One region of the Labrenzia sp. THAF187b genome, then DNA from elsewhere that is predicted to be linked to it. Evidence: riboswitches for the same ligand, from Rfam matches in the RefSeq annotation. Region 1 holds a riboswitch; each other region holds the start of a gene.

Region 1 (2,195 bases):
GCCGGAATGATTAGTTTTGAGCTCCACTGATGCGGTCTGCATCTGGTGATCGCTGGCTGATGAGTGGTCATGACCGTCAAGAGCGACACCATTGCTTGCGGCAACAACAAAGCCGATGCCTCCGCCAAAGACCAGCCCGATGGCGAAGAGTGCGAGAGAGCGTTCCATGGGGTTTCAGGTTTCCTTAAAAAGAAACCGGGCAAAACGAGATGTTTCGCCCGGTCGGTTATGATTTAGATTCCGGATCAGGCCGCCTGCGTTGCGCCGACCCTCGCCCCCTCGCGCTGCCAGAAAAAACCTGCAAAACAACCAAGCAGAAGCCAGGCTGCCATTCCGACGCCAAAGGCACGGCTGGCAAACATTGCCCCGATCTCGGTCGGAACTGGGCCGGTGAAGGTGTCCGGCTCTGGCGCGCCGATCACGTGTGGTGCCAGCAGCAGCATTGCTGCTGCGCCCCAAGCCATCCAATTGCGGCCGAATGCGATCAGCCACAATCCGGCGCCTGCGGTAAGGACGGTCGCCCACCACCAGATCTGCCGGGCAAAAACATCCGCCGCCGCGACGCCGGGCACTTCGGGAGCTAGGCTGAATCCGGGCGCGAAGTGGAACGCGACGAACCCTGCAACACCCCAAAGCAGGCCGTTGCGACCCGTTATAACCGCACCGCGCATTTCGGCAATTGCCATGCCGGCGAGCAGAATGAAGGCATAACCGGTATAGGTGAGCATCGTGAAGATGACGCTCAGGCCATCGCGCAAAGGATCGATCCCGCCCAGCTCTTGTTGAGCGCTGACTGCCTCGGTTCCGAAATGGACCAATTCCCCCGATTCATAAAGCTCCGCATGGAGAAGGACTGGCTGAACAAAAATAAGCTGTAGCAGGGCCGCGATAAGCCCCGCCGCAGCACCAGCGAACAAGCCGCTGACCAAGAGGCGAGTCAGCATTTTAGTGACACGGGAATCCGGTCGCGTGGCGCACATCGTGTGCTGCGTCGTGCAAAGCGCTCGCCTGCACGTGACCCGTGATCGAAATAATCGCGACACCCAGTACCGCAGCAAAAGCAAGCGATACGATTTTCGTCGCGGAAACGGTGGTTTTTGCAGATTGTGTCGTCATTTTATCCTCTTTGCTGTCACACCCGACAGAAGGGTTTTCAGTGAATGTCTGGCAGGTCTCCTGGCTCGCGGGTCGTGGCGCTTTGCCGGGCCTTCCCCACAACATTCGTTGCAAGTGGCATGTCCGGTCAGCACTCTCCGCATACAGTCGCGGGGGCGGCTTCGGCTCCTGACGCCCTGCATGGGTCCGCCATATCCGAATTCCCTGTTCGTTTCCCAGCACTTTGTGCCGAATGGAAAACCAAACAGGTTTTATTATGGCGCATTTTTTTTGATCGCGAAAGCACAAATCCGACACGTAATTGATGCGTTCGCGATGACATTCAATGCCTGGGAACTTGCACACTGTCGGTGCCGAAGCTCGATTTCAAGCCGGTCGACAGGCGACGGGGAATAATGATGGATCAGACTGTTTTCTCTGTCGGGATATCGAAAAATTCCTGCCGTCCCTGGTCCTTGAAAAGCAACCGCCGGGCCATCTTTCACTCCATACTATGACTGCCGATGACCCATGTCTGTGTCCGAAAACGTCCGATTGCGTACAGGGGCAAAACACCCTGTCCACAAATTACCTTGACATCATTCTGGACAGCTAACTAATTTGAACAGCCTTTTCGGACAGGAATGACGCTATGTCACGCACCTTTGCCTATACCCGCGTGTCAACGACCGGACAGACGACGCAAAACCAGTTAGAAGAAATCCGGGCGGCGGGGTTCCAGGTCGACGACCGCCGGATTGTGACCGAGACTATTTCCGGCAGTGTGCCGATAACGCAGCGTCCGGAATTCGCTCGGCTGGTGGACCGTTTAGAGCCGGGCGACATTCTCATCGTGACGAAACTCGATCGCCTCGGCCGGGATGCGATAGACGTCAGTTCAACAGTAAAGGCATTGGCCGACGAAGGAGTACGGGTATACTGTCTTGCACTTGGCGGTGTCGACCTGGCGAGTTCCGCCGGCACGATGTCCATGAACGTGCTCAATGCCGTTGCCCAGTTCGAGCGGGATTTGCTCATCGAGCGAACGCAGTCAGGCCTAAGACGTGCCAAGTCCGAAGGGAAAGTTCTGGGTCGGCGGC
Region 2 (2,195 bases), on a different replicon from region 1:
GTCCTCGGCGCCGCCTGCGTTTGTCAGGATGTAGAGTGTGTCGCCGTGATCGTCGATGGAATACTCGATACCGGTCTCGCGCTCTGCGACAAGCACCGGTTCGGCGGTCGGGTCGGTGGCCGGGATCATCCAGACTTCGGATGTCTCGTGATCATGAATGTCGATGACGATGGTGTCGCCGGACTGGGTCTTGCCGACGCCCATGAAGAAGCCGGCATCCTTTTCCTCGTAGACGAGAACGTCGCTCGCAGGGTCGGAACCGACTTCGTGACGGAAGAGTTTCGAGGGCCGGTGGTTGGCGTCGAGGCGAACGTAGAACACATAGCGGCTGTCTTCCGAGAAGACGCCGCCGCCGCCCGTATCCTCGATGGCGTAGTCAAAATCCTTGGCAGACTGGGCGTCGCGCAGCCTCAGTGAATAATATTCCGAGCCCTTGTCGTCATAAGCCCAGGCGATGAGCTTGTGATCCGTCGACTGGCTAACGCCGCCGATCCGGAAATATGCCGTTCCTTCGGCTTCCTTGTCGCCATGGAGAAGAACCGTTTCCGCGCCGCCGTCACGCGGGGTGCGAAAGAAAACCGGTTGCTGGCCGCCGGTTTCATACTTGAGGCCGTAAGCGAAGGGGCCGTCGGGAGCAGGAACCGAGCTGTCGTCTTCCTTGATGCGGCCGCGCATTTCCGCGAAAAGCTTCTCCTGCAGAGCCTTCGTCGGTGCCATCTGCGCTTCGTGATAGGCATTCTCCGCTTCCAGATAGCTGCGGATGTCGGCATCCAGCACGGACGGGTCTTTCATGACCTCCTGCCAGTTGTCCGCCCTCAGCCAGGCGAAATCGTCCTGGCGGGTAATGCCGTGGGTCTCAAGGGTGAGGGGGCGCGCTGCGGCGCGCGGGGGAAGGGCATCCTGTTTCATGGATCGGAGGTAAGATTTTTGAGCCTTGAAGGCAAGGGTCAATACTGCCGAGGCGGCAGGGTGTTTCCGCCTCCTGGCCATCCTGCCGTGCTTTCAGACAAGAGCGGCGACCTGCAAAAGTCTTTGACATTTTTCAGGCGTTCGCGCACTTAGGAAGAGATGGTTCCCGACTCCGAACTCCGGACCGGGATTAAAAGGGAACACGGTGCGACGAGCCCGAAAGGCTGCAAATCCGTGACTGCCCCCGCAACTGTGAGCGGTGAGCAAACCTGAAAGCGCCACTGGGGAGACCCCGGGAAGGATCAGGCAAGCAATGACCCGCAAGTCAGGAGACCTGCCATTTCACCTTAAACCTTAACCCGGGCGGGGTGCCCCGGAGGAGTGAGTGACATGGCCAATCGGCACCTGCCGGCAAAGTTGCACATTCGGTTCCTGACTGCCCCGCGAAATCGCGGAGGGCGATATGAACCGGAAATTTTCTGCTGAATTCTCAAGACTTGCCAACCTCCTGACCGAGGCTGATCCACTGGCGGCGCGCGCAGTGCGCGCGATGGTTCCTGATGGGCTGCAAAAATCTGTTGTCAGCAAGAATGTTGGTAATGTAATAACATTACATGATGAATGTGCCAAACCTACCCGATCCGGCCGTGCCAAGTGCAACCAGGAAAGCAATGCCTTTGCTTTTCCGCAGCCTCCTGTCGGTTCACTGGCAGAAGCCGTGGAGGCGCGTCATGAGCAATGATCCGCACAAGATATTCGTCTGCACGACCTGTCGTCACAATGGGCAGGCTTGCCATCCCGGATATGGGCTGATCTGCAAGCTGAAGAGCGCAATGGCACAGGCAGTGCCTGTCGTTGGAGACGAGTTCGAAATCAGCGGAACAGCCGACATGGAGAGCTGTTCGAGACCTTGCACGCTGGCATTCAAGGCCACCGACAAGGCGATCTACCTCTTTGGGGACATTGAGGACGATACGGACATCGACGACCTGGTCGACTACGCCAATCGGTATCGCCAGATTGAAAATGGATGCGAGGTGACCGAGGAAAGACACGGCAAGCGCTGGAGCGCATCGCAAGGCCGGCTTCCGGCAGCGATGATCGTTTCGGAAGCTGACGGGACGGCGTTCTCATGACTGGGGTCGATCTGTTTGTTCGCGAGGTCAGCTGGAAGACGGGGCAGGGCAAAACCATTCTGCATCCGCTCAGCTTCGATCTGCCTGCCGGTGAGGTTCTTGGAATTGCCGGCGCCAATGGTGCCGGCAAATCCACCCTGTTGCGGCTGC
Region 3 (2,195 bases), on a different replicon from region 1:
GCCTGGCGCATTTTCAGGTCTTTCAGCAGCGGATTGTCGTAGTTCATCCAGATGTTCCACGTGCTGCGTGGCAGTTCCGCGATCGTGAAGTCCTTGCTGAGCCTGTAAAGACGCAATTGCTCGAACTGCACGTTGCCGTCCATGTCGGCTTCGCCGGACTTCATTGCGAGGTAGCGGGTCTGGGGATCGACTACGAAACGTGCCTCGATGCGTTTGAGCAGGGGCTGTTTGCCGTGATAGTTCTCAAAGGGTTCACCAGCGATCAACTCGCCCGGGACGAATTCCACCGGCCGAAAATAGCCGGTCATGTCACCCGTCGTCGCATATTGATCGCCGAGCTCGTCGATGATGGCGACGTTCTCGATGGCGAGTGTCGTCGTCTTGTAGAGAAAGGCTGGATCTTCCGACAGGGTACGGATCTCCAGCGTCGTCTTTCCGACCGGCGTGAACACCACGTCCTTCAGGGAACTACGGGCGCGAGGATTGTTTTCCTGGTGCCGGCGCAGCGAGGCGGCAACGGCCTCTGCATCGGCGGGCGCGCCGCTCCAGAAGACGGCATCCGGTTGCAACTCGACCCGCCACAGGGTCGGCTCGACCAGCTCCCAGCTGACGGCTAGGCCCTTGAAGAGCGTCGTGCCATCGAAGGATTCATAAACAAGCGGCTCGGCGAAGCCGTTGTCAATAAGCCGCTGGGCATCGATGTTGGTCGGGTCGAGCGAGCGCGGCATATTCACCGTGACGAGACGTAGCACCTGGTCTTCCGGCGCAGCCATGTTCTCCTGCGCCGCGGCCGCCAGGGGCGCTCCTGCCAGCAGCGCCAAGGCTGCTACTTTTAAAAGACGCGCAAACGCGCTTGGGATTGGTGCCGGTGTCATTGATTTGCTCCGAAGTTTGTCGGGAGGGAATAGATGTGAGAGGCGATTTTGAAGCTGGCGATTGCTGTTCAGCGGGAACCGCAGGATCTGCAGACGTGCCGGAAGAGGAGCATCAGAGAGAGCGTGCGGAAATACGAATGGCGGCGTGATGAGAGCCGCATGCGCGAAACCGTTTGATATCTTGTCTGTTCATCGCTGCCCGCTCTTGTTCGAGAGGTGTTCAGGCTCGTCAAATAGTAATGTTATTACATTACAGAAAGCTGATGTGACAAGCTCTTTTCTAGGGCATTGCTGGCGCATGGCGCGTGTAGCGGGCGGGCCCAGGCTCGAGACGATGTCAGATGGCTGAAATTTTGTTTGAGACGATTCGAGGTCTGTCCGGTCCATATCGCCCTCCGCGAAAGCGCGGGGCGTTGGCGAACCGAATGTGCAATTGTGTCAGCAGACGCTGAAATGCCATGTCACTCGCTCCTCCGGGACACCCCGCCCGGGTTGAGGTTGAAGATGAAATGGCAGGTCTCCTGACTTGCGGGTCGCTGCTTGCCTGATCCTTCCCGGTTTGACCCAGTGGAGTTTTCAGGTTCGCTCGCCGCTCACAGTTGCGGGGGCAGTCACGGATTTGGTGCCTTCTGGCTACGCCTCACCGTGTTCCCTTTTAATCCCGTTGGCGGCCAGCCTTCGGGAACCATGGCCGATACAATCGGGGGCCTTGTCATTAGTGTCAAGTCGCCAATTTTGAAACAGGGATCCCACAAGGCACGTTTTGCTATTGCGGGGCTCGGGGCGTCTTTTATCTAAATTCGGATTGAGTGCAGGCCATATCGCCGTGCCTCTCAGCGCAGCACTCGAACCCATGACGACTTAGGTGACGCAAAGCAGCCACTGGACCAATAAGTGTTGAATGACAGCAATGGTCCAGTTTGTGTTAACCAGCTGCCAGGCAAGGTCTCGGTCGGGATGCGGTGCCACGGCAAGTCCGCTTCGAGCCCAATTTGGCAGATGCTGCACTTCGAACAAATGTCTGGCTCCGTTACCTGACAAGCTGCGGGCGTTTGCCACGAGTCAGTTCATGTCCAGTTCAATTGCTTGACGAATATAGTGCCGGAACGGTTCTTCCGGGTAGTTTTCCATGGTTTTGACCTGCACGGTTCTGGAATGCTTGCCAGACCCGCGCAACATGTCGAATGGATCATCAAAATGGGCACCCCTCGTGAAAGAGAAGGTGACGCAAGTCTTTGTCGGACTGATCGCCACGACGTCTCTGTTCATTTTGAAGACAGGCACTGAATAGTACGTCTCCGTTCCACCGCGCATACGAAA
Region 4 (2,195 bases), on a different replicon from region 1:
CTCGGGCTGGGTGCGCATTTGCGCGTCGCGCGTCAGCAGGGTCGACTGGAATAGAGGATGTCCGTAGCGGCCCCATCCGAGAAGCGGATCATAGCCTTCATCCGGCTCGCCGCCGATGGCAAGCACGATCTCGGATTTAGGGGCAGCCAGTGCGGTCGTGGAAATCCCGAGGCAAAGGAAGAACGCGATGAGGCTCAATGTTCCGGAGATTGGCATTGTCATGAAATCGCTCCTAATATCCTGCCGGACGAGTCAGGCGGACCGTGGCTGTCGCCGCTGTCGGCAGACACTATGAGTCAAAAAGTATGATGTCTATAGAAAAACATCATACTCATTCGAGGTATGGCAATGCAGCGTGTAACGATCACTCTGGACGATGATCTGATGGATGAGTTGGACAAGCTGATTGAGGAGCGGGGATATCAGAACAGGTCTGAAGCAATCCGGGACCTGGCACGCGCAGGGCTCGGACAGGCAGCGCGAACGTCCGACACCCGTCAGCCTTGCTTTGGTGTGCTCAGCTATGTCTACGACCATGCTTCACGGGATCTGGCGCGGCGTCTGACCAGCACGTTTCACAATCATCACGACCTGACGGTTGCCAGCATGCATGTGCACCTAGATCACGACAACTGTCTGGAAATCGGGGTTCTCAAAGGGCCAACCTCCGAAGTGCAGCACTTCGCAGAGCACGTCATCGCTGAGCGTTCGGTTAGGCATGGAACTCTACAAATCGTACCCCAGGTTGAGAAAAACACCCTGGAAGAGGCGTCTGACTGAAGGCAATGCGCTAATCTCTTGGCAGGCTTTCCATTGGTGTAAGTTCTACAGGCCGTCTGCGTCTCGACACGACGCTGGAGTAGTGAAGTTCAGACCTCAAGCCAATTTTCCCCACCCAAATTATCAGCTTTTGGCGCTTCATGTTGACTTAAAATTTGCGACCCATACTGTATCTAGTGTTCAGGGTCTGGCGATTCTTTTGAATTGCCGGCTAAGAGGGAAGCCGGTGCGCTCTACCAAAGGCAAATCCGGCGCTGCCCCCGCAACTGTGAACGGCGAGCCGTTGTCCATAAACCACTGGGATTCCCCGGGAAGGCGGATGACATGGCCTCGACCCGTGAGCCAGGAGACCTGCCTTGAGCGAAAAACGTCAGCGGACGGCGGGTCCGGGCGACGCTTGAAGGCATGTGCCTCCCACATGTTCTCTCGTGCCTCCATCCGTCCACAATCTGGAAACATCTTCGGGGTGCAAGAGACATGACCGTCACCGTTTACAGCAAGCCTGCCTGCGTTCAGTGCAACGCCACCTATCGCGCCCTCGATCAGCGCGGCGTCGAATATGTGGTCATCGATCTGAGTGAAGACTCGAATGCCTTCGAGCACGTGCAGTCGCTCGGCTACAAGCAGGTGCCGGTCGTTGAAGTCAGCGGTGATCATTGGGCCGGGTTCCGTCCGGACAAGATCGCAGCCCTGAGCTAGGTCCTTGACACGGCTCGTTTACTTTTCGAGCGCTTCGGGAAACACACATCGGTTCATCGAAAAACTTGGAAACCCGGCACTCCGCATCCCGCGGAACAGGTCGGAAACGCTTCCTGTTGTCCATGCCCCCTTTCTCCTGATCCTGCCGACCTTTTCGGATGGAGAGGGGCGGGGCGCTGTGCCCGGTCAGGTGATCCGGTTCCTGAACGATGCCGCCAACCGATCCTTCCTGAAAGGCGTCATTGCCTCCGGCAATCGCAATTTCGGGGCGTATTTTGCCTATTCCGGAGATGTCGTGTCGAAGAAATGCGGCGTTCCGCTGCTCTACCGTTTCGAGCTTGCCGGAACCGAAACCGACCTCCACCGCGTCCAACACGGGATGACAGAATTTTGGAAACGACAGTCCTAGACCGCCCTGCAGCACCGGCGGCAAACCTCGACTATCATGCGCTCAATGCAATGCTGAACCTATACGACACGGACGGCAAAATTCAGTTCGACGCCGACCGTCAGGCGGCTCGGCAGTATTTCCTCCAGCACGTCAACCAGAATACGGTTTTCTTCCATTCGCTGGAGGAAAAACTCGGCTATCTGGTGCGCGAGGGCTACTATGAAAACGAGGTGCTGGAACAATACGACACGGTCTTCGTCAAGGCGATCTTCGAAGCTGCCTATGCCCGCAAGTTCCGCTTCCCAGCGTTTCTCGGTGCTTTCAA

Evidence for each region. A riboswitch is a leader RNA that binds a small molecule or an ion and turns the genes downstream of it on or off. The one in region 1 is predicted to bind cobalamin.
Region 2: linked by a shared signal. The riboswitch ahead of FIV03_RS17580 (hypothetical protein) and the one ahead of FIV03_RS31190 (CbtB domain-containing protein) in region 1 are both predicted to bind cobalamin.
Region 3: linked by a shared signal. The riboswitch ahead of FIV03_RS28965 (ABC transporter substrate-binding protein) and the one ahead of FIV03_RS31190 (CbtB domain-containing protein) in region 1 are both predicted to bind cobalamin.
Region 4: linked by a shared signal. The riboswitch ahead of nrdH (glutaredoxin-like protein NrdH) and the one ahead of FIV03_RS31190 (CbtB domain-containing protein) in region 1 are both predicted to bind cobalamin.

Annotation. Positions count from the first base shown of each region.
Region 1 covers NZ_CP045347.1:63,136-65,330, reverse strand. The annotation lists gene FIV03_RS31200 (hypothetical protein) at 1-168, opposite strand, end outside; gene FIV03_RS31195 (CbtA family protein) at 246-944, opposite strand; gene FIV03_RS31190 (CbtB domain-containing protein) at 946-1,116, opposite strand; cobalamin riboswitch at 1,149-1,376, opposite strand; gene FIV03_RS31185 (recombinase family protein) at 1,748-2,195, shown strand, end outside.
Region 2 covers NZ_CP045344.1:3,826,276-3,828,470, forward strand. The annotation lists gene FIV03_RS17575 (S9 family peptidase) at 1-909, opposite strand, end outside; cobalamin riboswitch at 1,053-1,266, shown strand; gene FIV03_RS17580 (hypothetical protein) at 1,373-1,651, shown strand; gene FIV03_RS17585 (DUF1636 family protein) at 1,641-2,045, shown strand; gene FIV03_RS17590 (ABC transporter ATP-binding protein) at 2,042-2,195, shown strand, end outside.
Region 3 covers NZ_CP045345.1:240,205-242,399, forward strand. The annotation lists gene FIV03_RS28965 (ABC transporter substrate-binding protein) at 1-875, opposite strand, end outside; cobalamin riboswitch at 1,369-1,580, opposite strand; gene FIV03_RS28970 (DUF1801 domain-containing protein) at 1,938-2,195, opposite strand, start outside.
Region 4 covers NZ_CP045345.1:229,999-232,193, forward strand. The annotation lists gene FIV03_RS28915 (ABC transporter substrate-binding protein) at 1-222, opposite strand, end outside; gene nikR (nickel-responsive transcriptional regulator NikR) at 349-780, shown strand; cobalamin riboswitch at 947-1,154, shown strand; gene nrdH (glutaredoxin-like protein NrdH) at 1,258-1,479, shown strand; gene nrdI (class Ib ribonucleoside-diphosphate reductase assembly flavoprotein NrdI) at 1,484-1,888, shown strand; gene nrdE (class 1b ribonucleoside-diphosphate reductase subunit alpha) at 1,870-2,195, shown strand, end outside.